2 regions of the Mycobacterium sp. NBC_00419 genome follow, and region 2 is predicted to be linked to the other one. Evidence: predicted binding sites of a transcription regulator. Region 2 holds the regulator's gene; the other holds the start of a gene.
The links. The regulator HspR, encoded in region 2, represses chaperone genes until heat shock. The targets are predictions, from matches to a motif close to ANNTGAGTNNNNNNNACTCANNT.
Positions count from the first base shown of each region.

Region 1 (15,283 bases), 2.4 Mb from region 2:
CCGTGGCCGTATCGCCGCCGCGGTCGGTGTCGGTAGACGTGCAGCTCACCGCGGACCCGGTCACGTCACTGATTCAGGTGGCCATCGACACCGCTGACAACATCGCGGTTCTGGCCACGAGGTTCGCGGCCAACCCGACGCCGGTGCTGAGCAAGGTCATTGCGAACCAGATCGCTTATACAAGTTACCTATTGAGCAATCCCACGCCGTCAGCATTCCTCACGGTGGCAACCGCCCAAGCCACGAATCTGGTTAATGCGCTCGGCGCCCTCTTCAGCGTGGAGGTGCTGTCGAGGATCATCGCCGCGCCGACGGCCCCGTTGCTCAGCCTCGTCGGCGGGGCGACGCTGGCGTTCCAGGACCCGATCAATGCCGTCGCAATCCTGGCGGGCGCATTTCTCAACGGGGTGAAGGTGCCGACCAGCCCAAGCAGCAGCGTGCAATTGTTCGGCGTCTTCACCCCCGGTGGTGCGACGGTCTCCGATACCGGCGGGTCGATCCAGGACGCGCTTGACGTCCCGATCATCGTGGCGAACGCGATCGAATCGTTCGTCCCACCGGTGACGGCCGCGGCCAACGCCACCGCATCCAGTGCGACGGCCGGCGCCTCCGAGTCGCGCGAGTCTGTCATTGCCGAAACGGCGCCCAAGCGGACGACCGGGTCCAGCCGACGTTCTCCCGTCACACCGGCCGGTGCGGCCAAGGATGGCGCGGCCCGCTCAGCAGCGGCGAAAGCCACTGCGCACAGCGGCGGTTCGAGCGGACGCTCCGCCCGAACCGCCGACTGACGCTTGACCAGGGGCTGGGATCAGCCCCCGGTTCCGACGCATCCGACGCCGTTGATGCAGCCGCCGCCACCGCCGGGACCGCCACCGCCGCTGCCCACGCCGGGAATCGATCCGCTGCCACCGCCGGGGCCACCGCTGCCGGTCGGACCGCCGGGGATCTCCCCGCCGCCACCGCCGGGGCCGCCGCTACCGGTCGGGCCACCCGGGACGGCGCCGCCGCCTCCGCCGGGGCCACCGCTGCCGGTCGGGCCGCCCGGCACCGGACTCGTGGTGTCGCCAGCTGCCGGACTGGTGGTCATGGTGACGGACGGCACCGTCACCTCACTGGAAGTCGGCGCTAGCGTGCTGCTGGTCTCCGAACCGCCGCTGTCGCTGCTCCCACAGCCGACGGCCAAGGCGAGCACCGCCGCTCCGCCGGCGAGCGTCAGCGCGGCTCTCGATGTCGGTTTTCCGAAAGGCATGCAGTCTCACTTTCTTAGTCGGGACCCATGTTCCGTACCCGAAAAGCCGCACGGCAAACCCACCGACCCGGGGCGTCAGGCCGCGATCACCTTGATGAGCTCCCCGTTCAGGTACATCTCCGCGGTGCTGGATGTCGCGGTGGGCGTGCCCGGAGCCGGTGGCGCGACCGAGTGATAGTGGGTGCCGGTCGGCGTGGTGAATTCAGCTGTGTGCCTGCCGTTTTCCGCGTCGGTGACCACCGTCCAGCCGTGGCTCTCCTTGGTGTAGTTGCACGCCTCGCACAACCCGGCGCCGTTGCGGGCACTGGTAGCCCCACCGCGGCGGTGCGGGGTGGCATGGTCGCCGTGTCGGATGGGTGCATCGCAGTACGGGGTGCGGCAGCGTTGGTCCCGCAACACGATGAACTGCGCCAGACCCTTCGGAAAGATCCGGGATCTGGACTCCATGGCCACCAGCGCGCCGCTGGCCGGGGTGGCATACAGCCGCCGCAGCGTGGCTCGCGACCGCTGATCGTCGACAGCGTCCAGCACCATGGCCTGCGCCACCGCCGAGGGCACAGACCCGTAGCCCACGATCGCCGCCGCGGCATGCTCGGCGCCCAGCAGCGCCTGATCCGAGATGACCAGGTTCACCGCGACAGGCACCGGTTGATCGGCGGGCCGCCCGGTCACCCGCTCGACAAGAGCGTCGGCCATCACCTGACCCCGCGAACGCGGATCACCGGAGCTGTCGGCCGCCCGTTTGAGCGCGGCATACACCGATACGCCCTGGGCCACCGGCAACAAGGCGGTCAGGTAGGTCATGGTGTCGGGGGCAGGTCGAATCGTGACGGTCCGCTCGCCGGCCGCCTTGGCCGCCCGGTCCACCACCGCGTGGGGATCCAGTCGATAGGCGATCGCTCTGGCCGCGGCCACCAACGCCGCATCTCCGAGCCCCTCGAGCATGGCCGGATCGGAACACAACTCGACATCCAGGCGCCGACGATCCGCCACATCCAGACACGCCGACTCCCGCACCACCAGCGTGGCCCGCCACTCCGAGAGCACCCCGGTCTCCAACGCCGCCAACGTGTGCGGCATCTCCAACACCAAGGCCTTGGCGAACCCCAGATGCCGACTGCCGCGCGCCGGGGAATCCCGGCGCGCCAGCGCAACCTCGGCACTCACACCCTTACCGCGACGCGCCGCCGGCACCCCCGCCGCCGCCTCCGCCGCACGACGCGACGCGTCCAACGCCACCGCCAACCGCGCCTGACCCGCCGCCGCAGCAGCCTTCAACCGCTCCAGCGCAGCAATACGCTCCACCAGCACAGACTCGGCTGCACCGGTATCGACCTCCAATGATGTATCGAACATGCGTTCGATACTACCGGGGGGTGCCGACAGGCAACGCCGATCAGTCGCGGGCGAACGCCGCCGCGGCCAGCTTCTCCAGATCGAGGTACTGGTCCTCGCCGACGTCGACCCCGACACCGAGGATCCGTCCACCGGTGAACGGGAACCCGGCCGGGTAGGAGCGGCTCACCGGGTCGGCACTGTCGTAGCCGACGCACAGTCCGTCGCCACACAGGGTGAAGGGGCCGATCTGGGCTCGCATCGGTCCTTCGGCCACAACCTGTTCTCCGACATACAGTTTCGCGGTTCCGATCGACTCCATGTGCTCGCCGGCACCCTCCCGGATGAATTCGACACCGAGGGTCAGCTGACCGGGCTCGAGTTCGGGGGAGACGAAGGTCTGCTCCGGCTTGATGCCCAGGAAGTTGTACACGTAATGCAGCTTGCGGTCCTTGATGAACAGGGTGTGCCCGCCGAACCGGGATCCGTGGGCGAAGATGACGCCTTCCGATTCCGGAGTCACCTCCACGTCGGCCAGAATCTTGTAGGAGCGCCCGCGAATGTTGACCGCGGTCGACTCGGGCACCGGTGCGGTCTCGGGGTAGTAGATGTAGCGCGAGCGGGGTGGCTCACCCTGGGGCCGCACGTCGCTGATCTGCTCAATGGCGGGCCGGTCATCAAGAGGCAGAACGAAATTCGCCTCGGCCTCCGCGAACCACGCGTCGATGAGCTCCTGCAACTTCTCCGGATACTGGGCAGCGAGGTTGCGGGACTCGGCGCGGTCCTCGTCGACGTGGTACAGCTCCCAGACATCTTGGTCGAAATGGCCCTTGCCGCTGATCGGCGCGTGCAGAGCCGCGGCCTTCCAGCCGTCCTGCCAGATACCGCGGGTGCCCAGCATCGAGAAGTACTGCCGCTTCTTGGTGGTCGGCGCCTGCGCGTCGTCGAAGCTGTATCGCATCGACACCCCGTTGAGGGGATACTGCTCGACCCCGCGGTACACCGTGGGCATCTCCAGCCCGACCGCCTCCAGAATCGTCGGGACGATATCGGTGGAGTGGTGGTACTGGTGGCGCATCTCGCCCCTGGCCTTGATTCCCTTGGGCCAGTGGATAACCAGCGGATCGCACGTGCCGCCGGCGAACTGCGAATAACGCTTGAACATCTGGAACGGTGTGGAGAACGCCACCGCCCAGCCGGTGGGGTAGTGGTTGTAGGTCTCCGGGCCGCCGAGTTCGTCGAAGTAGGACAGGTTCTCTTCCAGGCTGTCGGGGTAGCCGTTGAAGAACTTGTTCTCGTTCACCGAGCCGTTGGGAGTGCCCTCGCCGGAGGCCCCGTTGTCCGCGCAGTAGAAGATGATCGTGTTGTCCAGCTGGCCGGTCTTCTCGAGGAAGTCGACGATGCGGCCCACCTGCGCATCGGTGTACTCGGAGAAACCGGCGAACACCTCGGCCATCCGGCAGAACAGCTTCTTTTCCTCGTCGTTGAGTTCGGCCCACGGTCGCACGTAGTCGGCCTCGTTGGCGACGTCGTCGGGCATCGGGTTCAGCGGAGTCAGCTCGGTGCCTTCGGGAACCACGCCGCGCTCGATCATCCGCGCCAGAACCCATTCGCGGTAGGCCTCGTAGCCGTCGTCGAACACGCCCTTGTACTTGTCGATGTACTCCTGCGGGCTGTGATGCGGCGCATGGTTTGCGCCGGGACAGAACCACATGAACCAGGGCTTGGACGGCGCCGAGGACCGCAGATCCCGCAGCTGCCGAATCGCTTGGTCGGCAAGGTCTTTGGAGAGGTGGTAGCCCTCTTCAGGGGTGTAGGGCGGTTCGATGGCGTGGTTGTCCTCGATCAGGTCGGGATACCACTGGTTGGTCTCGCCGCCGAGGAAGCCGTAGAACCGGTCGAATCCCTTCGACAGCGGCCACTCGGACTTGCTTCCACCCGGCGAGAGGTCCTCCACCGGAACGTTGTGGTTCTTGCCGAGCCACATGGTGGCGAAGCCGTTGTCCTGGAGTACCTGGCCGATGGTCGCGCACTCGGCGGGCAGCCGGCCAGCCGCACCGGGGAAGCCCATTGAGCCCTCGGTGATCGACGCGCACCGGTTGACGTGGTGGTTGCGCCCGGTCAGGAACGTCGAGCGGGTCGGCGAACACAGGGCAGTGGTATGCCACTGCGTGTAGGTAACGCCGTTGTCGGCGAGCCGATCCATGGTCGGCATGTTGATTCGCCCGCCGTACGGCGACCAGGCGGCCAGACCGGTGTCGTCGTACAACACGATCAGGATGTTGGGGGCGCCCTCCGGGGCCTTCTTCAGCTCGTACGGTTTCCAGTCGGGGACCGAGTCGCGAATGTCGAGTTTGATGACTCCGTTGAATGGCTCGGCCATGTTCCCTCCGCAGATCGGCGGCACACTTCTTGGCCGCGACGCTCCCATGTTTACACCCCGTTTCTGGGAGCGCATACGAACGCGCGATCGGAAATCTGACGCCTTTCAGCCGCAGTCTGACTCAGTCCAGCGAATCCCAGAATTCGGAGAGTGCCTGCGCAGCCTGGACCGGATCCTCCAGCATCCACCAGTGTCCGGCTCCGTCGAGCTCCACCGTGCGGGCACCGGCGCTCTCGGCGGCGCGGCGACGGTTGTCGCTGGCACCGATGAACGGATCTGCCGTGGCCAACAGGGACAGCCCCGGCCGGGCAGCGGCATTGGACAGCGCGCGGCCCGCTTCGGCCATCGCCGGCTGCGCGGCTGATCGATACAGCGCCAGGATGGCCCGGCCCATCTGCTCGTCCTGGGCCGCGGCCAGCGCGGTCGCCACATCACTGGGGATCCCGAATCCCGTCAGCTGGGCCACCCGATCGTCGAACGGCCCGCCGACCATCGCTTCGACCACCTCTTCACCGGCCCCAGGGGTCTGCCACACCTGAGCCAGGTCGTGCCACACATAGTCCGGATCGAACAGCCCGACGACGTCGCTGGCCCAGCTGCGCACCAGTTCCGGGCGATGCATGACCACGTTCACGACATGCCCGCCACCCCAGTCATGGCCGACCAGGTCCACTGGCTCGTCGAAGCGCTCCAGCTCGGCCTCCAGCCAGTCCCGGTAGGCCAGGAAGGTCGCCGGGAAACCCTCGGGCAGCGGGGAGCCGAATCCTGGCGGGGACAGCCGCACCACGTCGTCGCGCCCGAGCGCTTCCACCAGCGGACCCCAGATCACGTCGGTCTCCGGGTTGCCATGAACGAGAACCACCGTCATGAGGACATCATGGCACCCGGAGGCCGCTCGCCCGCAGCGGCCGCTAGCCTGGCCAGCCCGGCTACGATGCTAGGTTTTGACAGGCGTCAAACGCCGCGGCGACTACGGAAAGGCTCTCGATGGACCCCAGGACACCGGTCATCGTCGGCGTCGGACAGGTCAACCAGCGCGAAGACGCGCCCGAGGTGGAACCCGTCGACCTGATGGCGGTCGCCGCCCGCGAGGCTGCCGATCCGCGCGTGCTGCAGGCCGTCGACGCGATCCGGGTGGTCAACCTGCTGTCCTGGCGCTACCGCGATCCGGGTCTGCTGCTGGCCGCGCGCATCGGCGCCCCGAACGCCTCGACCTACTACACCGGTGTCGGCGGCAACACGCCCCAGTCGCTGGTCAACCAGGCCTGCTTGAACATCCAGGCGGGCCGTAATGATGTCGTGCTGCTGGCCGGCGGCGAGACATGGCGTACCCGGATGCGGTTGAAAGCCAAGGGAATACGCCCGGACTGGACGCGCCAGGAGGAGACGGTCGCGGTGCCGCCGGGTGCGGAGGACGAGGTGCCGATGTCGGGCCCGGCCGAGGACCGCATCGGACTGCTCATGCCCTCGCACGTCTACCCGCTCTTCGAGCAGGCGCTGCGAATCGCCAACAACGAGGGCAGCGACGAGCACCGGCAGCGGATCGGGCAGCTGTGGGCCCGGTTCAGCGCGGTGGCCGCCGAGAACCCGCACGCGTGGAGTCGCGAAGCCGTACCCGCAGAACAGATCTGGCAGCCCAGCGCGGACAACCGGATGATCAGCTGGCCCTACCCGAAGCTGATGAACTCCAACAACATGGTCAACCAGGCCGCGGTCGTGGTGCTGTGCTCGGCGGAGAAGGCCCGCTACCTGCAGATCCCGCAGGATCAGTGGGTGTTCCCGTATGCCGGCACCGACTCCCACGACACCTACTCGATCGCCGAACGCGACGAACTGCACCGCTCGCCGGCCATCCGCATCGCTGGCCGCCGGAGTATGGAACTGGCCGGGGTCGGGGTCGACGACCTCGACTACGTCGACGTGTACTCCTGCTTCCCGTCGGCGGTGCAGGTCGCCGCGACCGAGATCGGACTGCCCCTCGACGACCCGCAACGGCCACTGACCGTCACCGGCGGTCTGACCTTCGCCGGCGGCCCGTGGAACAACTACGTCATGCATTCGATCGCCACCATGACCGAACTGCTGCGCGCCAACCCCGCTGCACGAGGGCTGATCACGGCCAACGGCGGCTTCCTGTCCAAACACAGCTTCGGGGTCTACAGCGCGACCCCGCCGCCTGCGGAGTTCCGCTGGCAGGACGTCCAGGCCGAGGTCGACCAGCTACCGACCAGGGTCGCCCACGCCGACTGGGCGGGTGACGGCGTCGTCGAGTCCTGGACTGCGCCGTTCGACCGGGACGGCACGCCCCAGAAGGCGTTCCTCGCCGTCCGCACACCCGACGACGGCCGCGCGCTGGCGGTCATCGAGGATGCCGAGGCGGCGGCGGTCACCGTTCGCGACGACATCGCCGGGGCCAAGGTGAGCGTGCGCGCCGACGGTAGGGCCAGCCTGAACTGACGGCCGAAAGCCCGAAAATTTTGCCCGCACCTGCCTAAGCTCGTCGCAGCGGACGGGGGAAGTAGGGCCTGGAATGCGGATCTTGCTCACGGAGGTCACCGGTGGGCTCGGTCGCGCCCTAACCCAAAGCTTGCTGGCAGCGGGCCATCACGTCGTGTACTCCCTGACCGCTGACGCCGATGCGGTCCTGATGTTGCCGAGCGAAGACGGCAGTGTGCAGCACGCCGATGTGGTCCGGGTCAGTGACGCAGCCGCACGGGTCGGGGCGCGGATCGTGTTCGTGTCGCTGTCGCTGCTCGAGCCGGGCCGGTGGAACCAGGCCGAGGATCTGGTGAGCACGGGCTGGGCGCCGAACCTGATCGTGCGAATCGCGGCCCCGCTGGGACGACAAGTCGACGGGCCGGTCTGCCGCACGGTGGCCGCGCTGCTGACCAATCCGGCCGCCGGCCCGGTGCCCGTGGTGCACGTCGACGACGTGGTGCGGTTCCTGGTCTCGGCCGTGGAGTCCGAACGAACCGGTGTCGTCGAGCTCGCGACGCCGGACACCCTTACCGTCGCCGCCGCCCGAGATATTCTCGCCCACGCCGACCCCCGGCCGAAGGCGCGTGCGACCGACGGCTGGACGGTACTGGACCCAACAATCAGCCTGGACTCGCTTCGCGAGGACTGGAAATTCGAATGCGCCTGGGGTGCAACCGAATCCGTGGCAGACGCGGTCCGCGGACTGCAGGGCCGCAGACTCTCGGCCAACGGCGCGGTGGACGTCACCGGCCGGATTCCGATGCCGACATCCGTCGCGCCCGCGCACAGCCGGTCGGATCTGGTCAGTGCGGCGCCCGACGGCGCCGAAGCAGAGTTCGACGACCGGATCGATCCGCGATTCCCGGTGTTCGTGGCCCCGCCGCTCGCGCTGACCCAGAGCGGGCCGCTGACTCCGATGTCGCTGGATCTGCACGTGGCCGGCTTGCACGCCGCCGCCCGCGCGGTGAGTCGGCTCCTCGACATCCCGGCCGGACTGGCCCCCGAATGGGAGAGCCGGCTGGTCGCGGTATTCGGCCACCGCGTGTACCTGGGCGCCTCGGCGATTGCCGCCGCAGTTCCGCGCCTCCCCGGGCGCGCCGCCGAGCTCGGCGCGCGTTTGTGCGCCGACGCGGATACCGACCGGTTCACCACGCTCCGCCCGACCCGGAGCCTGTTTCGCCAGCGCCCGCTGTCGATGACCCGGATCGTCACCGCCGGCCGGATGCTGGGCCGTCATGTCGAGGCTTACGCCACTGCCGCCGGCGCCGAGTACCGCGATGCCGATTGGCTGCTGAATCTCAGTGACGCGCAGCTGGATGGACGAATCCGGTTGCTGCGCAGCAGAGTCCATGAGGGTTGGGTACTGGCGGCCCAGGCCTGGCTGCTCACCGAGGTCGCGCCGGTGCCGTCGACGGGCGCCCGCGGTGACAGCGTCCGGATCGACGCGGAGATGGCCTCGCTGGCCAACGTGCTGCGGGCTCATCCCTACGTCCAGGAATCGCTGGAGTCCGGCGACCTCGATGCGGTGCGTACGGCGGCACCCATGGTGGGCGCCGCCGTCGATACCGTCATCGCCCGGCTCGGGCATCGCGGCCCAGGCGGCGCGGAGCTCGCCGCGTCAGTGATCGGGGACCGCCCCGATGCCGTGATCGCCGCGGGTGAGCGGGCGCTGCACCGCCATCCGCAGTACGCCGATGGCCCACCGCGGCCCTACCGCGCCGTCGCTCTGGACTGCACGCTGCGTTTCACGCACCAAGTCCGTTTGGCGGTAAGGGAATTGGCCAGCCGACGGGTGGGCGAGGAGAAGCTCTGCGAGATCGACGACATGTTCTTCCTCACCGTCGAGGAGGCGCTGGTGATGCCGGTGGACGCGCAGTTGCGGATCAAACGCCGCGCCGCCGAGCGGCAGCGCCTACAGGCGCTGAGCCTGCCGACGGTGATCGACGGTGGTTGGTCGCCGCAGTGCGCGGCAGGCCCCGGTGTCGCCGACGAGCGCCTGCAGGGCACGGTCGTTGCCGGCGGCGTGGTCGAGGGGACGGTGCGCGTGGTGCGCTCGGCCGCCGATGCCGGTCTTGGGCCCGAGGAGGTCGCGGTGATCACGACAGCCGACGTCGAATCGATCGTGCTGTTCGGCACGCCGGGCGGGATCGTCGTCGACGGTCCAATACCGGCCAATAGTCTTTCCCACCTTGGCATTCCGGTGTTAGCCGGCGTCGCCGACGCGACCACGCGACTGGTGACCGGCACGCGGGTACGGATGGACGGCACCACCGGCACGGTTACCGTGCTCGCCGACGCCGAGGTCGACACCGAACTGGTAGCCGGGGCACTCACCTGATCGCATCGCGGGTCCGGTATACCGTGACCCGATGATGTGGCGCGGGATTGCGGTGCTCTCGGCACTGTGGTGTGTGCTCGTGGTCGCTCCCGCGCTGATCGGCGCCCATCTTCTGGCCGAGGCCTCCCAGGTCTCGCAGAAGGGCTGGGCACTCGGGGTGTGGGTCGGCGGATACGTCATCCAGTTCGTCGTGTTCCTGCAGATATCGCGCCGCGCACCGCGTCCGGTGGCGCTGGGCTGGCTGATCGCATCGACGGTGCCCTGGGCGGCTGACTGGACCGCGCCGCTTAGCGGGTGGGCGGTGCCGGTGTGTGCGGCGATCGTCGCCGCCTACGCGGTGTGGTTGACGGTGGCGGTCAAACGGGTCGACCGGCTGCGCGGCGCCGGGGTGCGGGCCTGGGCTGTGGTGCTCGACGTCGTGCGGCCCGCGCTGAATGTGGTTGTCACCAAGGACTCCGCGCGGCGTGCGATGCGGGTACGTGTCGAACCGGCCTCGGGCGCTTCGCCGTACGACGCGCGGATTACGGGCACGTTCACCCTCGGTGAGGTTCCCGAACCGGGGGACAGGCTCGCGGTGCTGGTCGATCCCGCCGATCCCCAACACATCGAAGCGGTGCCCGACGAGCCGATCGTTCGCGGCACCCCGGTGCCCGATGACCTCGACGCGGAAGCGGCGGAGTCGCTTCGCCGGTTGGTGACGATGCGTGACCGCGGTGACATCACCGATGCCGAGTTCAGCGCCGCCAAGAAGCGGCTGCTGGAGTCCTGACCGGACCAACCCCGGGTCTCCCGGCCGGACATGATCATCGGTGAGACGTGGGCGCGGGTCAGCAAGGTCACGGTCTCCTCGGGCGGCACTCGCACCATGAGGTCACCGCCCCCACTGGCCGCGACGGCCATGTTGCCGTTGACCAGAAATGCCAGGCCACCGAACATCCGCTTCTCGGTGACGCCGCGAACACCGATGAGCGCCTCGCGGATCCGGTCGGCCAGTGCGGGGTCGTAGGCCATCGCCCAAGGCTATCGTCGACGACCCCGCACCACCGGGTATCAGGCCGCTGTGGTGACCGCCCCGGCCGCCGGCTCCAGGGCCAGCGCCACGATGTCGGCGACATCGGTCATCGGCTGCACACTGAGCGCCGCCAGGACCTCAGCCGGAACGTCGTCCAGGTCGGCCTCGTTGCGCGCGGGAATGAAAACCGTTGACAGTCCGGCACGTTGAGCGGCCAGCAGCTTCTGCTTGACTCCGCCGATCGGCAGCACCCGGCCGTTGAGCGTGACCTCACCGGTCATGCCCACATCCGAGCGGACCTGCCGGCCGGTGGCCATCGACACCAGGGCGGTGACCATCGTGACACCGGCGGACGGCCCGTCCTTGGGCACCGCACCCGCGGGCACGTGGACGTGGATCTTGCGGTTCAGCGCCGCGGGGTCCACGCCCAGTTGCTCGGCATGTGAGCGGACGTAGGACAGCGCGATCTGCGCCGACTCCTTCATCACGTCACCCAGTTGACCGGTCAGGATCAGAGCCGGCTCACCGGCCGCGTCCGATTCCACCGATCCGGCCTCGATGTAAAGCACATCACCGCCCAGTCCGGTCACGGCCAGGCCGGTCGCGACGCCGGGCACTGCAGTGCGTTCGGCCGACTCCGGGGTGAACCGCGGCCGGCCCAGGTACTCGACCAGATCGGGCTCGTCGATGGTGATGGGAGCGTCACTGGAGTCGAGCTTGGTAGTGGCCTTGCGCATGGCCTTGGCCAACAACCGCTCGTACTGCCGCACACCGGGTTCCCGGGTGTAGTCGGCGGCGATCTTGCGCAGCGCGTCGTCGGTGACGGTCACCTCCTCGGCCGTCAGGGCCGCACGGTCCCGCTGCCGGGGCAGCAGGTAGTCGCGGGCGATGGCGACCTTGTCGTCCTCGGTGTAGCCGTCGATCTGGACCAGCTCCATGCGATCCAGCAGGGCCGAGGGGATGTTCTCGATGACGTTGGCGGTGGCCAGGAACACGACGTCGGAGAGGTCGAGGTCCAGATCCAGATAGTGGTCGCGGAACGTGTGGTTCTGCGCCGGGTCCAGAACTTCCAGCAGGGCTGCGCTCGGGTCACCCCGGTAGTCCGACCCGACCTTGTCGATCTCGTCGAGCAGGACGACGGGGTTCATCGAACCGGCTTCGCCGATGGCGCGGACGATCCGGCCGGGCAGCGCACCGACGTAAGTGCGCCGGTGCCCGCGGATCTCGGCTTCGTCGCGAACACCACCCAGGGCGACGCGGACGAATGTGCGGCCCAGCGCACGGGCCACGCTCTCACCGAGCGAGGTCTTGCCGACGCCGGGAGGGCCGGCCAGCACCATCACCGCACCCGAGCCGCGTCCGCCGACCACCTGCAGGCCGCGCTGGGCGCGCCGCGCCCGGACCGCCAGATACTCCACGATGCGGTCCTTGACGTCGTCGAGGCCGTGATGATCGGCGTCGAGGATCTGCCGGGCCGACTTCAGGTCGGTCGAATCCTCGGTGGTGACGTTCCACGGCAGGTCCAGGACGGTGTCCAGCCAGGTGCGGATCCAGCCGCCCTCGGGGCTCTGTTCGCTGGAGCGTTCCAGCTTGCCGACCTCGCGCAGCGCGGCCTCGCGGACCTTGTCGGGCAGATCGGCGGCCTCGATGCGGCCGCGGTAGTCGTCACTGCCGTCGGGCTCGCCTTCGCCGAGTTCCTTGCGGATGGCGTTGAGCTGTTGGCGCAGCAGGAATTCCTTCTGCGTCTTCTCCATCCCGGAGCGGACGTCGTCGGCAATCTTGTCGTTGACCTCCACCTCGGCCAGGTGCTCGGCGGTCCAGTCGATCAGCACCTGCAGCCGCTCGTCGACAGTCTCGGTCTCCAGCAGCTGACGCTTCTGCACGTTGGTCAGATACGACGCGTAGCCAGCGGTGTCGGCCAGCGCCGACGGGTCGGTGAGTTGGTTGACCGCGTCGACCAGCTGCCAGGCCTCCCGGCGCTGCAGCAGGGCCAGCAGCAGTTTCTTGTATTCGGCGGCGAGCGCCTTGGTGTCGTCGGTGATCTCCGACTCGGCCACTTCGTCCACCGAGACCCACAGCGCGGCGCCGGGGCCGGTGGTTCCCGCGCCGATGTGGGCGCGGCGCTCACCGCGCACCACGGCGGCGGCGTCGCCTCCCGCTATGCGGCCCACCTGCACGATCGACGCCAGCACCCCGTAGGAGGGGTAGCGGTCGTCGAGCCGCGGCGCGATGAGCAACTTGCCGGAGTCGCTGGCGCGGGCAGCGTCGACCGCGATCCGGGCGGTGTCGTCGAGCGTGATCGGAACCACCATGCCGGGAAGCACGATGGGGTCGCTCAGGAAAAGAACGGGCACCGATGTGGCTTCAGCCATCAATCCTCCAAAGTTCAGTCTGAAAGGCTCAACCTTGGTGATCGTGGGCTTGTTCCCGACCGCGTGTTCGCCCGCGGCGGAAGGGGTGGACCCCACACAGCAGCGAGCCTGCCGCCCGAAGGCGACAGGCTCGCTGTCCAGATGTGACCGGGATCAGCCCGCGGTCGGGGTGGCCCCCAGAACCCGCTGCATGTCCGGGATCATCGACTGCAGCTGCTGTCCCCAGTAGCCCCAGCTGTGGGTGCCGTTCGCGGGGAAGTTGAACACGCCGTTGCGTCCACCAGCCGCGAGGTAGTTGTCCATGAAGGTCTTGTTGGTCCGCAGAGTGAAGCCCTCCAGGAACTGTGCGGCCATCAGGTTTCCGCCGCCACCGGAGGTGTCCAGTTCCGACGGCGTACCGGTGCCGCAGTAGATCCAGACCCGAGTGTTGTTGGCGACCAACTGATTGATGTTGACCATCGGGTCGTTGCGCCGCCATGCCGGGTCAGACGACGGACCCCACATGCTCTGCGCGTTGTACCCGCCCGCGTCGTTCATCGCCAGACCGATCAGCATCGGCCACCAGCCCTCGGAAGGGTTGAGGAAGCCCGACAGCGACGCGGCGTAGGTGTACTTCTGCGGGTAGTAGATCGAGTAGGTCAGCGCTGCGCTGCCGGCCATCGACAGACCGACGACGGCATTGCCGTTGGGGTCGACGCCGTAGTTGGCTGCCAGATAGGTCGGCAGCTCCTGGGTCATGAACGTTTCCCACTTGTAGGTGTAGTTCTGACCGTTGCCCTGCGACGGCTGGTACCAGTCGGTGTAGAAGCTCGACTGGCCGCCGACCGGCATGACCGCCGACAGGCCCGAACCGTAGAACCACTCGAACGCCGGGGTGTTGATGTCCCAGCCGCTGTAGTCGTCCTGCGCACGCAGGCCGTCGAGCAGGTAGACCGCGTGCGTGCCGCCGCCCTGGAACTGGATACGGATGTTGCGGCCCATCGAGGCCGACGGAACATCAAGGTAGAGAACGGGAAGCCCGGGCTTGGAGAAGGCGGCCGCTGTCGCCGAACCGCCGACAACGCCGATCAAGCCGGGCAAGAAGAGTGCGGCCACGAAGGCTGCGGCCACGCGGCGCAACCAAGTGCCTCGCATCATCTCGACGATTTTCATGACGACAACCATCACCTTTCATATGTATTCGGTCCGTAGTCAAAGTGCTCTGCGCCGGTAGCTAAACACGTGGCGCATGGCGGATTCGGTACGCGCAGCGGTGCGCCAAGTCGCGGTTAGCTAACGATAGGGAGACGTCCAGGACTCGCCGTATTTGTCACAGTGGTCACTCTGGACACAGGGTCGCAACCCTGTATCGCCGCTGAGCTGGGTAGACGCGGCAGATGGCGGAACGATGCACGGGCCGGGAGATAACGGCACGATCACGCCTCAGCAACACCTCGGGTATCGCCGCACCTGCTCTAGCTCACTCGGGGCGCAGCACCAGCCAGCCCTGCGGCGGGACCACCACCTCGCGCACGAGGTCCTCCGGCGGAGCGCCGGTACCGCCGGCCAGCCGGGCCGGCCTGCCGGCCAGTTCGGCGACGGGCAGGTGCATCGGCACATCGTCGACGTTGAGGGCGACGATCAATGCCTCGTCGCCACATCGGGTTTCGTATGCGTAGCAACGGTTTTCCAGGTGCAGCGCCCGGGTCGCCGCCTCGTGCAACCACGGGTTGCGGCGGCGCAGCCCGATCAGGAACTGGTGCAGAGTGAGCGCTGCGCGGCCGTCGTCGTCGAGATCTGCCGGGGGCGAGCCGAATTCGGGGCGCACCGCGTCGTCGCCGCCGGCCCGCTCTTCCTTGACCCCGCGGTATCCGAACTCGTCGCCCGCGTAGATCGTCGGCACCCCGCCGGTGGTGAACAGCAAGACCAGAGCGTGCGCGACGTGCTCGGCACGGTCGAGTTGGCTGGCGATACGGGTCACGTCGTGATTGCCGACGAACGTCTGGGGTGTGAATCGGGCCAGGAAGTCGTTGTGGCGCTGCAGCGCCCAGTCCAGTTCGTGAAAGTTGCCGTCGTTGAGGCTGCTCCAGACGGCCTTCCACAACTCGTACTGGGTCACCGAGTCCACCCCGGATCC
Region 1 covers NZ_CP107931.1:167,646-182,928, reverse strand. Annotated here, with positions in the region: gene OG976_RS00950 (hypothetical protein) at 1-788, shown strand, start outside; gene OG976_RS00945 (hypothetical protein) at 809-1,249, opposite strand; gene OG976_RS00940 (HNH endonuclease) at 1,325-2,605, opposite strand; gene OG976_RS00935 (arylsulfatase) at 2,646-5,015, opposite strand; gene OG976_RS00930 (alpha/beta fold hydrolase) at 5,089-5,835, opposite strand; gene OG976_RS00925 (acetyl-CoA acetyltransferase) at 5,955-7,424, shown strand; gene OG976_RS00920 (hypothetical protein) at 7,498-9,783, shown strand; gene OG976_RS00915 (SHOCT domain-containing protein) at 9,815-10,552, shown strand; partial or broken gene OG976_RS00910 (TfoX/Sxy family protein) at 10,543-10,794, opposite strand; gene lon (endopeptidase La) at 10,834-13,167, opposite strand; gene OG976_RS00900 (esterase family protein) at 13,321-14,319, opposite strand; gene OG976_RS00895 (alpha-amylase family glycosyl hydrolase) at 14,627-15,283, opposite strand, start outside.
Region 1: the regulator HspR is predicted to act here: its motif matches at 13,179-13,201, upstream of lon (endopeptidase La).

Region 2 (15,283 bases):
GTGACTCGTCCAGCAGCTCGTCGTCCGACGACGTGGTGGACGCCGAGGTCGTTGAAGACGATCAGGAGACCAAGTGAGCGAAGGGCATGCAGACGAACCGGTGACCTTCACCGACAAGCGTCGCATCGACCCGCTGACTGGCGAAGTTCGCGAGTCCTCCGCCCCGGCCCCGAGTGGGCCGGGGACGGGGGACGCCGGTGGGCAGGAGCGAAGCGACTCGGGATTCAGGTCCGGGCCGGCGGGTGGCGAGTTGGCCGACAAGGTCGCCGAACTCACGTCGGACCTGCAGCGTGTGCAGGCCGACTTTGCCAACTACCGCAAGCGTGCGCTGCGCGACCAGCAGGTAGCCGGCGAGCGGGCCAAGGCCGTCGTGGTGAGCCAGTTGCTCACCGTGCTCGACGATCTCGACCGCGCCCGCAGTCACGGTGACCTGGATGCCGGCCCGCTGAAGTCGGTTGCCGACAAGCTGGTGTCCGCCCTCACCGGGCTGGGCCTGACCGCCTTCGGCGCCGAGGGCGACGAGTTTGATCCGTCGCTGCACGAGGCCGTGCAGCATGAGGGTGAAGGCTCCAAGCCGGTGATCGGCACCGTGATGCGGCAGGGCTACACCCTTGGCGATCAGGTGTTGCGACATGCCCTCGTCGGCGTTGTCGACACGGTCGACGGTGACGTTGATGGGGCCGACACGCGGCAGAACGCAGGAGACTCCGGCGCTCAGAACGCAGAATCAGATCAGTAGGAACGACAACACGGTGAGGAGGTGACGCGGCATGGTTCAACGCGAATGGGTTGAAAAGGATTTTTACAAGGTGCTCGGCGTCTCCTCCGACGCCGACGAGGCGGAGATCAAGCGGGTATCCCGAAAGCTGCTCGCCGATAATCATCCCGACCGCAATCCGGGCGATTCCGCCGCCGACGAACGCTACAAGGAGGTCGGCGAGGCCCGCGATGTGCTGACCGACCCGGCCAAACGCAAGGAGTACGACGAGACCCGTCGTCTGTTCGCCGGTGGCGGCGGATTCGGTCGCCGGTTCAGCAATGGCGGTGGTGCCCCTCCGGGCGGCGGCTTCGGCGGCGACGGTGGGGATTTCAACCTCAACGACCTGTTCGGCCAGGCCGGCCAGGACGGCGGGGCCAACATCGGCGACCTGTTCGGCGGGTTGTTCGGCCGGGGCGCCCAGCAACGGCCGAGCCGACCGCGTCGCGGCAAGGATCTCGAGACCGAAACCGATCTCGATTTTCTGGAGGCGACCAAGGGTGTCGCCATGCCGCTGCGGCTGACCAGTCCGGCGCCGTGCACCAATTGTCATGGCAGCGGCGCGCGTCCGGGTACCAGCCCGAAGGTCTGCGCCACGTGTAATGGCTCCGGGATGATCAACCGCAATCAGGGCGCGTTCGGGTTCTCCGAACCGTGCACCGATTGCCGGGGCAGTGGCTCGATCATCGAGCACCCCTGCGACGAGTGCCGCGGCACCGGCGTCGCGACCCGGACCCGCACCATCAACGTGCGGATCCCTCCCGGCGTCGAGGACGGTCAGCGTATCCGCTTGGCCGGCCAGGGCGAGGCCGGGCTGCGCGGCGCGCCGTCCGGTGACCTGTACGTCACCGTGCACGTGCGCCCGGACAAGGTCTTCGGCCGCGATGGCGACGACCTGACCGTGACGGTTCCGGTGAGTTTCACCGAACTGGCTTTGGGAACAACACTTTCCGTGCCGACTCTGGAAGGCAAGGTCGGTGTTCGGGTGCCCAAGGGGACGGCCGACGGACGCATCCTGCGGGTGCGCGGGCGAGGTGTCCCCAAGCGCAGCGGTGGGCATGGCGACCTGCTGGTCACCGTCAAGGTGGCGGTTCCGCCCAGCCTTGAGGGCACCGCACTCGAAGCGCTCGAGGCATACGCCGCAGCCGAGAAGGCCAGCGGTTTCGACCCGAGAGCCGGGTGGGCAGGTAATCGGGCATGAGCGCATCAGAGGAGTCGCGCACATTCCTGATCTCGGTGGCCGCCGAGCTGGCCGGTATGCATGCGCAGACGCTGCGTACCTATGACCGGCTCGGGCTGGTCAGCCCACGGCGCAGTTCCGGTGGCGGGCGGCGTTATTCCGAACGCGACGTGGAACTGTTGCGCGAGGTGCAGCGCTTGTCGCAGGACGAGGGTGTCAACCTCGCCGGTATCAAGCGGATCATCGAGCTGACCAATCAGGTCGAGGCGCTGCAGTCCCGCATCCAGGAGATGGCCAGGGAGCTGGAGTTGCTGCGCGCCAACCAGCGCCGCGATCTGGCCGTGGTGCCCAAGAGCACCGCGCTGGTGGTCTGGAAGCCCCGCCGCTGAGGCTCGTGAACTCGCCGCGCCGAGATTGAACTCACGCAGGAGAACTGCGAGTGGCGAGCTGCGCAGGTTCAATCTCGACGAGAAGTCAGCCGACCCGGATGGTGAAGGTCGACGTCGCGGGCCGTCCCGGTACCGCGACGGGATAGCCACCGGCACGTAAAGCGTTGGTGGGTGCAGCCATCGGTTCGATCGCCACCAAGTCCTCACCACCCGGTGCGAAGATCTGGGCTGCGGGATAGCCGTGGTCGAAGACGATCTCGATGCGGCGGTCCCCGCCCGACAGAGCGAACACCGCCCCAGGCGTAACCCCGTCGAATCCGTCGTCGAAAGTCTTGTCGCCCAACGGCTCGGAGAATGCCGCCCAGTCCTCGACAACCCCCGACGGGATCCCCTGACCGTCCACCGGCAAGTGGCGCAGCGCCGGCGCCCGCAACGTCCACTGCGCGCGCGGAACACCGGGAATGGTCAGGTAGGGGTGAAATCCGAAACACAGCGGCACCGGCGCCGCGGTGGTCGGTGTGACGGTCGTCCGTACGGTCATAGCGCGGTTGTCGAGCGTGACGTCGACGGTGAGGATGTGCGGAAACGGGAAGCTGGCGAGCAGCCGCGGCTGGCCCGCGAAGTCGAGGACGGCGGTCAGTCGGGTGTCGGACTGCTCGGTGACCAGCCAGCCCGGGTAGGCCGACAGCACACCGTGGATCGGCAGGCCGTGCTCGTCGGCACGTACGCCACCCACCCCGGGTGTCAACGTCACCGCGCCGCCGTCGACGTTATAGGTGTTGGCACTCAACCGGTTTGCCCATGGGTAGAGGATGGGCACACCCATCGTCTTGCCGTTGTCCAGATAGGCCTGCAGGCCACGCCGCTGCCCGAGCAGCTCGACGCCGCCGTCGGACAGCGAGGTGCAGATCATTCCTGCCGACGGCACGAATGTGGCGGTGAGCGCAGAGGTGGGATCTGTGAGGACGACGGACGGCAGCTGGGCCATCGTCGAATTCTATCGGTGTGCGCCGATATAGCTCGTCAGGTCCTCGATGGTGCGCAGCGACTTGTACTCGGACTCGGGGATGTCGACCTCGAACCGCTGGTGCAATCGCACCAGGAAGTTCAGCCAGTCCATCGAATCGAGGTCCACCTGGTCGCGCAGCAGCTCACTGTCGCTCAGGTCGCCTTCCTCGACTTCGGGGGCGATGGCGATCAGTTCGGCCACCACCTGGTCACGTATGTCGGCTGTACTCATCGTGTCTCCTTACGGGCCATCACAGTTCGTCGGGATGCTGCAGCAGCCGGTTGATCTCGGCCAGGAACAGCGCGCCCCGCGCTCCGTCGCTGGCGCGGTGGTCGGCGGCCAGGCTGGCCTGCACCGTCGTGGCCACCCTGATGCCGCCGTCGACCACCACCACCCGCTGGGCGGGTTTGCCGAACCCGACGATCGCCACCTGCGGTGGATAGATGACCCCGAACACGGAGTCGACGCCCTTGTCGCCGAGGTTGGTCACGGTGAGGGTGGGGTCCGACATTTCCGAGCTGCGCAGCGAGCCGGCCCTGGCTCGGGCCACCAGGTCGGTGAGATCGCGCATCAGCTCGTCGAGCTTCTTCTCGTTGACATCGTGGATCGCCGGAGCCACCAGGCCGCCGCCGCGCAGCGAGATCGCCACTCCCACATGGACTTGCGTGGAGGCTTCGAAGACGTCGTCACGCCAGAACCCGTTGAACTCACCGAACCGCTGCGCGGCCAGAGCAACTGCCTTGAGTTGCAGCACCGCCGCCAGTATCCGCTCGGTGATCGGAACCCCGGCATTCTGCTCGGTGAGCCACGTCAGTGCGGTGTCGAGAATAATCTCGTCGGACAGGTAGTAGTGCGGGATCTCCCGCTTCGAGCGGCTCATCGCCGCAGCGATCGACGCGCGCATGGCCGCTCCGCGTTCGCGGGCCTTCTGTGCGGGGGTCTTCGGCTCGGCGGCGACGGCCGGCGTGGGTGCCGGCGCGGGTGTGGGTTTCTCGTGATGTGTGATGGCGGCGGCATGTTCGACGTCGTGCAGGGTGATCGCGCCCTGCGGCCCGGTACCTGCCACGGTCTTCAGGTCCACGCCCAGCGAGGCGGCGGTGCGCCGGGCGACGGGTGACACCCACAGCCGATGGCCAACCGGTGACGGTGCGGCGACCGGATGTGGGGATGGCTCGGCCGCAGGTGCTTCCACGGCGCTGGCGGTGGGTGCGGCGGCGCGCGGCTGCACCGTCTCCCCGGCCTCCACGATGGTGGCCAACGGTGTACCGACCGCCACGGTCTGGCCCACCGGAACGAGCAGTTCCCCGATGATGCCGTCGTGCCAGCATTCGATTTCGACTGCCGCCTTGGTGGTTTCGACGACAGCGACGATCTGGCCGCGGCTCACGGTGTCACCGGGCTTCACCAGCCACTCGTTGAGCGTGCCCTCGTCCATATCGGCGCCCAGCGCCGGCATCGTGAACTCGATCACGATGTGCCCATTCCCCGGTCGCTGCGCTCCTGCCCGCCGGTGCCGCCCCCGGCATCCCCGAACAGCCCTCGCACCGCGGCCACGATCTTGTCCGGCTGCGGCAGTGCGGCTTCCTCGAGATGCTTGGCGTAGGGGATCGGCACTTCGACGGTGCACACCCGGGCGATCGGCGCGTCGAGGTCGTAGAACGCCCCCTCGACGATGCGCGCACTGATCTCGCCCGCCAGGCTGCCCGTACGCCACGCCTCGTCGACGATCACCGCGCGATGCGTCTTACGCACCGAATCCAGGATCGTCTGGTCGTCCAGTGGCCGCAGCACCCGCAGATCGATGACCTCGCAGTCGATTCCGGCCTGCGCCAGCTGATCGGCCGCGTCGAGCGCCTTGGGCACGCTGCCGCCGTAGGCGACGATGCTCACGTCGGTGCCGGCGCGACGGATCGCCGCGCGCGCGATGTCGGTCGCCGAGAACGAGTCGACATCGGCTGCCAGGTTGTACAGGCCGACGTGCTCGAAGATCACCACTGGATCGGGATTGTCGAGCGCGCTGCGCAGCATCCCGTAGGCGTCGGCCACCGTGGCGGGCGCCAGCACCGTGATGCCGGGGATGTGGGCATACCAGTTCTCCAGGCTGTGCGAATGCTGCGCCGCCAGCTGGCGCCCGGCGCCGGTCGCCATCCGCACCACCAGGGGAACCGAGAACTGCCCGTTGGACATATGCCGGAGCGCCGACGCGGTATTGACGATCTGGTCCAGCGCCAGCAGGCTGAAGTTGACCGTCATCACCTCGACCAGTGGCCGCAGACCGCCCAGCGCAGCACCGATCCCGATGCCGACGAATCCCAGCTCCGAGATCGGGGTGTCGCGGATACGATCGGGCCCGAACTCTTCGAGCAGCCCCTTGGACACCGCGTATGTGCCGCCGTAGCGGCCGACGTCCTCGCCGAGCAGGACCACCCGCTCGTCGGCGCGCATGGCGTCGGCGATGGCATCGTGCAGGGCGCTGCGGTAGGTCGCCTTCACGACAGCACCTGCGGTGTCATGACATCCCGGGTGAGATCCTCGACGTTCTCCAAGGTTCCGGCCTCGGCGTAGGCCACGGCGTCGGCAACCTCGCCTGCCACCGTCTGCTCGATGGCCGCGACGTCGTCGGCGGACAACAGCCCGTCGGTCACACACGTGTCGGTGAAGGTGCGGATCGGGTCGTGTTCACGCCACTTCTCGACTTCGGACTTGTCGCGGTAGAGCTCGGGATCGAACATCGAGTGCGGGCGGAACCGGTAGGTGCGGAACTCCAGGAAGAACGGGCCACCGTTGGTCCGGACGTGATCGACGGCCTGCGCCATGGCGGTGTGGCAGGCCAGCACATCCATGCCGTCGGCACTGGCGGCGGGAATCCGATACGACTCGGCCAGGGTGACCAGGTCGACGTCGGAGAGCTCCCGCTCGATCGACGTACCCATGGCGTAGCGGTTGTTCTCGCAGCAGAACAGCACCGGCAGCTTCCACAACTCGGCCATGTTCATGGTCTCGTGAAAAGCGCCCTCGGCCATCGCGCCTTCGCCGAAGTAACAGGCGGACAATCGGTCTCGGTGCAGATAGGCGTCGGCGAAGGCCAGGCCCGCCGCGGTGGGCAGGCCGCCCGCCACGATCGCGTTGCCCCCGTAGAAGCGCCTGTCGGCGTCGAAGAGGTGCATCGAGCCGCCGCGACCGCCGGAGCAGCCCTGCTGCTTGCCGAACATCTCGGCCATGATCTTGGTCATCGGGATGCCGCGCAGCAGGGCGTGTGCGTGCTCGCGGTAGGTCGCGATCACCGCGTCCTCGGGGCCGAGCACCCGCAAGGACCCCGCCGCTACTGCTTCTTCGCCGACGTAGAGGTGCAGAAAGCCGCGGATCTTGCCTGCGCTGTACATCTCGGCGCACTTCTCCTCCATGCGCCGGACCCGGATCATGTCGGTCAGCAGCGCGCGGGCCAGTGCGGGGTCGGTCATGCCTTCACCCCCGCCGGGCTTTCGACGGTCGAGATGTCACCCTCGGGCAGCCCCAGTTCACGAGCCTTGAGAAGTCGGCGCATGATCTTGCCGGAGCGGGTGTGTGGCAGCGAGTCGACGAAGTCGATCTCTTTGGGCGCGACCGCCGCCCCGAGTCGCTTGCGCGCCTGGCCCATCAGGTCGCGGCGCAGCGCTTCGTCGCCGCTGTAGCCGGCCTTGAGCGTGACGAACGCCTTGACCACCTCGCCGTAGGTCGGGTCGGGCTTGCCGATCACGGCGGCCTCGGCCACGGCAGGATGGTCGGTCAGCACGTTCTCGACCTCGAACGGCCCGATCAGGTGCCCCGATGCCTTGATGACATCGTCGGCACGCCCGACGAACCACAGGTAGCCGTCGGCGTCACGTTTGACCAGATCGCCCGACAGGTAGAGGTCCCCGCCTGCGTCGGGGTGGAAACACTTGCGGTAGCGCTCGTCCTGGTTGAGGTAGCCGCGGAACATCGACGGCCAGCCCACCCGCAACGCCAGCTCGCCTTCGACGTCGGGTTCGGCGATGACCCGCACCGCGCCGGTCTCCTGGTCGTGCTCAACGATGCAGACATCCACCCCCGGCAGCGGTCGGCCCATCGAGCCCGGTTTGATGTCGAATGCGGGGGTGTTGGCAACCATGATTCCGCCGGTCTCAGTCTGCCACCAGTTGTCGTGAATCGGTAAGCCCAGCACTCGTTTTCCCCACCACACCGCCTCGGCGTTGAGCGGCTCGCCGACACTGGCGATGAACCTCAGATGCGGGAAGCTGTACTCGGCAGCCAGTTCCGGTCCGGCCTTGATCAGCATCCGGATCGCCGTCGGTGCGGTGTACCAGACGCTGACCTCCTCGTCCTGCAGGATCCGGTACCAGCGCTGCGCGTCGAATTCGGCCTCGTCGATGATCGAGGTGACGCCGTGCAGCAGTGGTGCGATGATCCCGTACGAGGTGCCGGTTACCCACCCGGGATCTGCTGTGCACCAATAGATATCGGCGGGATGCAGGTCGAGGGCGTAGCGGCCGGTGATGTAGTGCATGGCGACAGCGCCGTGAACGTGCTGGGCGCCCTTGGGTGTTCCGGTGGTGCCGCTGGTGAAGTGCAGCAGCGACGGGTCGGCGGCGGTGGTGTGTTCGATGGGCGCCTCGTCGGGGGCACCGTCCATCAGGCGGTGGAAGTTCTGGGTGCCGGGGAGATCGGTGTCGTCGTCGCTAACCACCAGCACGTGCTTGACCGAGGTCAGCTGGTCGCGGATCTTGGCGATCTTGCGCTTGTAGATCGCCGCGGTGGTGACGATTACGTCGGCCGAGCCGATGGTGACTCGGGTGGCGATCGGCTCGGGGCCGAAGGCGGAGAACAGCGGGGAGACCACGCTGCCGTTGCGTAACGCACCGAGCATGCTGACGTAGAGCTCGGGGACGCGGCCCATGATCACGAAGACCCGGTCACCCTTGCCGACCTGCAGTCCGCGCAGCACGTTGGTGAATTTGCGGGTCAGCCGACCCAGCTCGGCGTAGCTGACATCGTGAGTGTGCAGGTCGTCGCTGTCCGGGGTGTCGGCGACGAACCGCAGGGCGGTGCGTTCGGCGTGTGGTCCCTCGGCGTGACGGTCGACGGCCGCGTAGGCGATGTTGCAGCCGCCCTCGCCCATTCCGGCACACAACTCGGGTACCTCCGACCAGCTGAACGACGCCCGGGTCTTGTCGTAGTCGGTCAGGTTCGGTGCGAGTTTGAAGTCGCCCACCCCTTTGTGGATGACGTCCATGTCCCCCCTAGTGCTGCGGCGGGGTGAGCACGCCGTCGCGGCGTGCACGCCCCATGTTTGCCATCACCCGTTCGATCACCGCGGCGTAGGCCGCGCCGTCCTTGAGGATGTCCCCATGGCCGTGATGACGCAGGAATGCGTCGAGCCGCCGCTCGAGCGAGTAGTCCCAGTACTCGCGCCCGGTGAAGCGCGAACAGAGGAATTGCCAAGCGACGGAGTCGAGTTCGCGGTCCCCGGCTTCGTCAGCCGGACCGGTGGTCGTCATCCCAGCCCCTTACTACCAACCCCATGGACTGTGATGCTCGTCGCATCCAGAGAGGTTCGTAAGGGACGAAAGTCACAGAACTCGTGGCCGGCGGCATCAACCCGAGAGCGGGTCGTGCTGGATGCGATCCGGTGGTGCGCCCTTGCTGATCAGGGCCTCGCGGGTGGCGCGAACCATATCGGGTCCACCGCAGATCAGTATCTGCCGGTCACCCCAGCCGCCGTACTTCGTGACCACCTCGGGCAGTCGTCCGGTCTGGCGGACGTGCAGTCCGCGCGGCGGTTGCACGTCGGGATAGTTCGCAGCCCACGGCGGGTCGCCGGCGTACTCCGACACCGGCGAGACCGACAGCCACGGGCTGGTGGCGGCGATCTCCCACAGGGTGCGCAGGTCGTAGAGCTCGCAGGGGTACCGGGCACCGAAGAACAGGTGCACGCGCGGGTTGTCGCCGAACTGGCACAGGTCCATGATGATCGCCCGCAGTGGCGCAAGGCCGGTGCTGCCCGCCACCATCAGCACGTCGCCGCTGTCGCGGTCGACCTCCATCGCGCCGTGCGGACTCGACAGCCGCCAGCGGTCGCCGGGCCTGCACTCGGAGATCATCGAGTTGCTGACCATCCCGCCGAGTACGGAGCGGACGTGGAACTCGATATAGCCGTCCGGGTCCGACGGCATAGCGGGGGACAGGTAACGCCACCGCCGGGGCCACTGCGGAATCTGGACGTTGACGTACTGGCCGGGGTGGTAGGGCATCGGCCGATCCAGCTGCAGTCGCACGACCGCGAGGTCGCGTGAGACCCGGTGGTGTTCGACCACCGTGCCATCCCACCAGGCCGGGCCATTCTCGGCGTCGGCCGCCCCGGACATGATTCCGATGATCAGGTCGATCGCCTGATTGGCGGCGTCGTCGACCGCATTGCTCCAGTTGTCGATCAGGTGGCTGCGCATGGTGGTGTACCAGGCCTTGCGCATGCTCGCGTAATGGCGTTGCGTCACACCGTATTTGCGGTGATCGCGGCCGAGCTGCGCCAGGAATGCCACCGGAGCCTGCGCCCGTTGCGCCACGAACTCGCCGAACACCCAGTGCATGGCCTGCCCGAACACGGCGCGCTGGTGGTCCAGCTCCGGCGGGAACAGGTCCCGTACCTCGGTGTCGATGGCGAACCAGCGGGCGTACAGCCGGCGGATCAGCTCGTCGGAGCCGGGCGCGTGCGGGTCCAGCGCAGCCTGCAGCACCAGCAGCGCGTCACGGTCCTCGAGGCCCACGGCGCGATCTTAGGCGCGTGTGCGCGCCCCGCTCCCGCGGCCCGGGCTCACCTGCGGCTAGAGGCCGTGAACGCCCTTGTACAACACCATCACGCCGATCACGACGAGGATCGCTGCCACCAGTACGGCGTGCTTTTCTTCCATCCAGTTCTTCAGCTTGGCCAATGGCTCGTCGAGTCGCTCGCCGGCCACCAGGTAGGCCAGCACCGGCAGCGCCACCGACGATGCGGCGACTGCGGTGAACACCAGGTCCGCCGTCCACGCGCCGGTGGCGCCCAGTCCGGCCGACCCGATGGCCAAACCGGCTGCGGCACACATGAACAGGACCTTCGGGTTGATCACCGCGAGCACGACCGCGGTGACGAATGCGCGAGGGGGCTTGATGGTGGTCATCGACGTCAGCCAGGCCGGTGTGTGCGCGGAGCGGTTGCGGGTGAACCACCGGTAGAGCCCGAACACGATAAGTGCGACACCGATCGCGATGCGGACGTAGGGAGCCCAGTGCGGCTGTTTGTTGAGCCCGCCGAGCGCGTTCGAGATCGCCACGAACCCCGCCGTCAGACCACCGATGCCCACAAGCCAGCCGAGCAGGAAGGCCAGGCTGGTCGACCGCGGGGCGGGCGTATGCAGCATCAGGATGCCGGGAATGATCGATAGCGGCGAGAGCGTGATCACAAGCGCCAGTGGGATGATTTCGGCCAGCTCTGAGCCAAGACTGCTCGTCACGGGAGAAACCTACCAACCCGGACCCGCTGTACCGGGCAATTGTGGGTTTCCCCACTGGCAGGGGTCCGTACTATCACTGCGCGTGGACCCCGACAGTCGCGAGCACACGCTGGTGTACGCCTCGGGTGTTGCTGCTCTGCTGCTGTTGGCGATCCTGGTGTGGGCCGTGATGCACACCGCGGAGAGTTCGCAGAACCACAATCCCGAGTCGGTGCCGTCGATCGTGCGCACCACCACTACGTCGGCCCCATACGCGAGGACGACGTCGTCGACCCGCACGACGACATCGACGACTCCGTCCACCACTGAGACGACGTCGACGAGTGAGCCCACGGAGAGCGCAGTAGAGATGGTGCCTCCGCCGGAGACCACGTCGGAGACGACGACGTCCACCGACCTGAACAGCACCTCGACCACACCGCCGATCGCCGGAGCGTTCTGAGCTGGGGTTGCGAGTGGGGACTGAAGCGCTACCGTAGCGGCACAGGCGAAATCAGTTGTCGGCGGAGGGAATAGCAATGACCCCTGACGAGCTGATGGCCGAAGCGTGCCGGCTGGCCGAGGAGTCGGTCGAGTATGGCTGGGGCGGGCCGTTCGGGGCAGTGATCGTCAAGGACGGCGAGATCGTCGCGCGCGGCCAGAATCGGGTGTTGCTCACTGGTGACGTCACCGCGCACGCCGAGATCGAGACGATCCGCAAGGCCTGTGCAACGCTCAATCCCGAGGCACCCACCATCGCCGTCGGCCGGGTCAACGAGTCGCTCCTCGAGCTCGTCCCGCGCCCACCGGGTTCGGCGGACAAGGTTCCGATGCGAGCGAAAATGCTTATGGGACATGAGATCTACATCAGTGGTGCACCCTGTCCGATGTGTATGAGCGCTATCTACTGGGCCCGGCTCGACGCCGTCTACTTCGCCAACGACCTCGCCGAGACGAGCCGAATCGGCTTCGATGACGAGTTCCAGTACCAGGATTTCGCCAAGCCCTATGCGCAGCGCAGTATCGCCATCCGGCAGTTCCGGCCCGATCTGGCCTCGGCTGCCTACGAGGCTTGGCGCCACCGCCCCAACAAACATCCCTATTGAGGTGAGATCCTGACGGCCATGAGCGCAGCGACGGTCGTCACGATCTTCCACCCGACCAGCGACTCTCCAGGCTTCCGTCAGTGGGCCGGTGAGCTGCAGGCCACGGCTTCCGGCGCGACCGACTTCAGGGTCTCGGTCCTGGCGCAGGACCATCTGGACTGGGGTGTCGCGGCCACCTTCGGTGATGAGCAAGCCTTGCACGACTGGCTGGACAGCTCGGCTAGTCGAGCGTTGCTCGACCTCGGTGAGGAGCGTGGAATATTCTGTGCAACAGCTGATTTGGTGATCGTCGAGGGTGGCGGGGTGCCGACCGGCGTCGGCCTCTTCCGGCATGCGGTCTCCGTCGGCCGCGAAGACGAGTTCATTGCTGCCCAGGCGCAGTTGGCCAACGCCAGTTCCCGGTTTGGTGGTTTCGAAGGGTGCTGCATTTTCGCGCCAGGCGCAGGCGGGGAGTCGTTTTCGGTATTGCGGTTTCGCACTGACCGTCAGCTGACGACCTGGCTGAGTTCGCCGGAGCGAAACGAGGCGCTGCGCCCGTTGCGTTCGAGTCTGACCCGGGACTTTTCCCAGGTGTCCGCCACCACCGCCTTCGGTACGACCATTCGCACCGAGAACGGCCGGACCGCGATCACCCCGAAGTGGAAGACCGCGATGCTGTTGCTGATGGTGCTCTACCCGACCGTCATGCTGCTGTCGCGGTTCCTGGGGCCGGTGCTCTTCGAGTGGGGGGCGCAGCCGTGGTTGGTGATGTGGCTGAGTCAGGTGGTCAGTCTGGCCGCCCTGCAATGGGTGCTGATGCCCTGGGCGGGGCGCTGGTTTCGCCGCTGGCTCGACCCGGTCGACGGAGCCGGGGCGCGCGTCAGCGTGGTGGGTGTCGTCGTGCTGGTCGTCTGTTACGTGTTGACCCTCGCGGTGTTCGCGGCCGTGCAGTGGCTGCAGTACTGGGACTACCCACACACGTAGAGGGTGGAAAGATGTAATGCCGGTCACATCTGGAATCTCGTTGTCGCTGCCAGGCTTGACCCGAAGGCAGGCACGTCACCGCACGACGACTTCAGGAGAACGGGAATGAGCACAGCATCACTGGCCGGCCGGCGAGCACTGGTAACCGGGGGATCGCGTGGAATCGGTGCCGAGATCGTGCGGCGACTGAGCGCCGACGGCGCCGCCGTGGCCTTCACCTACGCCAGCTCGGCGACGGTAGCCGAGAAGCTGGTCGCCGACGTCGCGGCCAACGGCGGCAAGGCGGTGGCGATCCGGGCCGACGCCGCCGATCCCACCGCGGTCGCGGCCGCGGTCGAGCAGAGCGTTGCCGAACTCGGGGGACTGGACGTGCTGGTGAACAATGCCGGCGTCGCCGAGATCGCCCCCATCGAGGACATCACCGCGGAGCAGTTCGACACCATGGTGGCGATCAACATCGGTGGCGTGTTCTGGGCGGCCCGCAGCGCGGTTCCGCACCTGGGCGAGGGCGGCCGGATCATCAACATCGGCAGCGTGAACGCCGAACGGGTGCCGGGTCCGGGGCTTTCGGTGTACGCGATGACCAAGGGCGCGGTGGCGTCGTTCACCCGTGGCCTGGCCCGCGAACTCGGCCCGCGCGGGATCACTGTCAACAACGTCCAGCCCGGCCCGGTCGACACCGACATGAATCCCGACGAGGGTGAGTTCGCCGACAGCCTCCGGCAGATCATCCCGCTGGGGCGCTACGGCCACACCCGCGACATCGCCGCCATGGTGAGCTTCCTGGCCGGCCCCGAGTCCGGATTCATGACCGGCGCCCACGTCACCGTCGACGGCGGTTTCGTCGTCTAGGACATCAGCTGCTGCCCGATGTCCTGGTGCTCGGTTTGAGCGTCCACGCCGGCACCCAGTGCGTCACCGTCTTGCGCTTGCTGCCGTAGGCGATCTCGTAGCTGACCAGGCCCCACCAGTCGCCCTGCTCGCACAGGCCCCAGCAGCTGAGCGTTCCTTCGACGACCTTGTGCATCTGCAGGCCGTGTGGTTGATAGGTGCCGGTGCGGTGCGGTGCGCGCGGAAACAGCACGGTCAAGTCGACGAGCACCGCAATCGGTGGGTGGACCGCCCGAAACGACGGCCGTACCGGCTGGCCGTTGTATCCGATCGAGGTGAGCTCACCCACTGATCGATCATATGTTCGAATGTGGAGTGGCAAAAGATGTGCCGGAAGGCCCTACCGTAGATTCGCCGAAATTCGTAGACTTGAGCGGAACAGACTCAAGATTGGCGGCGTTGTAAACCTCGACAAGCTTTTCTAGAAGAAACGGAGGTGTCGTGGACTCTTTCAACCCGACCACCAAGACCCAGGCGGCACTGACCGCCGCGTTGCAGGCTGCCAGTGCGGCCGGCAACCCGGAGATCAGGCCCGCCCATCTGCTGATGGCGCTGCTCACGCAGGCCGACGGCATTGCCGCGCCGCTGCTCGAGGCAGTCGGCGTCAGTCCGGCGACGGTCCGCACCGAGGATCAGCGCCTGATCGACCGGCTGCCCACGAGCAGTGGTGCGACCTCGCAGCCTCAGCTCTCGCGTGAGTCGCTGGCCGCGATCACCGCTGCCCAGCAGCTGGCCACCGAGATGGACGACGAGTACGTTTCGACCGAGCATCTGATGGTCGGCCTCGCCACCGGCGACTCTGACGTCGCCAAGCTGCTCACTGGACAGGGCGCCTCTCCGCAGGCCCTGCGCGAGGCGTTCGTCAAGGTGCGCGGCAGCGCCCGGGTCACCAGCCCGGATCCCGAGGCGAGCTACCAGGCGCTGGAGAAGTACTCCACCGACTTGACCGCACGGGCCCGTGAAGGCGAGCTCGACCCGGTTATCGGGCGCGACAACGAGATTCGTCGCGTCATCCAGGTGCTGTCTCGCCGCACCAAGAACAACCCGGTGCTCATCGGTGAGCCCGGCGTCGGCAAGACCGCGATCGTCGAAGGCCTGGCCCAGCGCATCGTGGCAGGCGACGTTCCGGAAAGCCTGCGGGACAAGACCGTCGTATCTCTGGATATGGGGTCGATGGTCGCCGGTGCGAAGTACCGCGGTGAATTCGAGGAGCGGCTCAAGGCCGTGCTCGACGACATCAAGAACTCGGCCGGGCAGATCATCACCTTCATCGACGAGTTGCACACCATCGTGGGTGCCGGCGCGACCGGCGAAGGCGCGATGGACGCCGGCAACATGATCAAGCCGATGCTGGCCCGTGGCGAACTCCGGATGGTCGGTGCCACCACTCTCGAGGAGTACCGCAAGTACATCGAGAAGGACGCCGCCCTGGAGCGTCGTTTCCAGCAGGTGCTGGTGGGCGAACCCTCGGTGGAAGACACCGTCGGCATCCTGCGCGGCC
Region 2 covers NZ_CP107931.1:3,361,007-3,376,289, forward strand. Annotated here, with positions in the region: gene dnaK (molecular chaperone DnaK) at 1-77, shown strand, start outside; gene grpE (nucleotide exchange factor GrpE) at 74-739, shown strand; gene dnaJ (molecular chaperone DnaJ) at 771-1,958, shown strand; gene OG976_RS15885 (heat shock protein transcriptional repressor HspR) at 1,955-2,326, shown strand; gene OG976_RS15890 (aldose 1-epimerase) at 2,412-3,314, opposite strand; gene OG976_RS15895 (acyl carrier protein) at 3,324-3,566, opposite strand; gene OG976_RS15900 (dihydrolipoamide acetyltransferase family protein) at 3,586-4,806, opposite strand; gene OG976_RS15905 (alpha-ketoacid dehydrogenase subunit beta) at 4,803-5,828, opposite strand; gene pdhA (pyruvate dehydrogenase (acetyl-transferring) E1 component subunit alpha) at 5,825-6,796, opposite strand; gene acsA (acetate--CoA ligase) at 6,793-8,586, opposite strand; gene OG976_RS15920 (hypothetical protein) at 8,594-8,851, opposite strand; gene OG976_RS15925 (FAD-binding oxidoreductase) at 8,948-10,117, opposite strand; gene OG976_RS15930 (GAP family protein) at 10,175-10,843, opposite strand; gene OG976_RS15935 (hypothetical protein) at 10,926-11,285, shown strand; gene OG976_RS15940 (nucleoside deaminase) at 11,362-11,928, shown strand; gene OG976_RS15945 (antibiotic biosynthesis monooxygenase) at 11,947-12,891, shown strand; gene OG976_RS15950 (3-oxoacyl-ACP reductase family protein) at 12,997-13,743, shown strand; gene OG976_RS15955 (hypothetical protein) at 13,748-14,071, opposite strand; gene clpB (ATP-dependent chaperone ClpB) at 14,224-15,283, shown strand, end outside.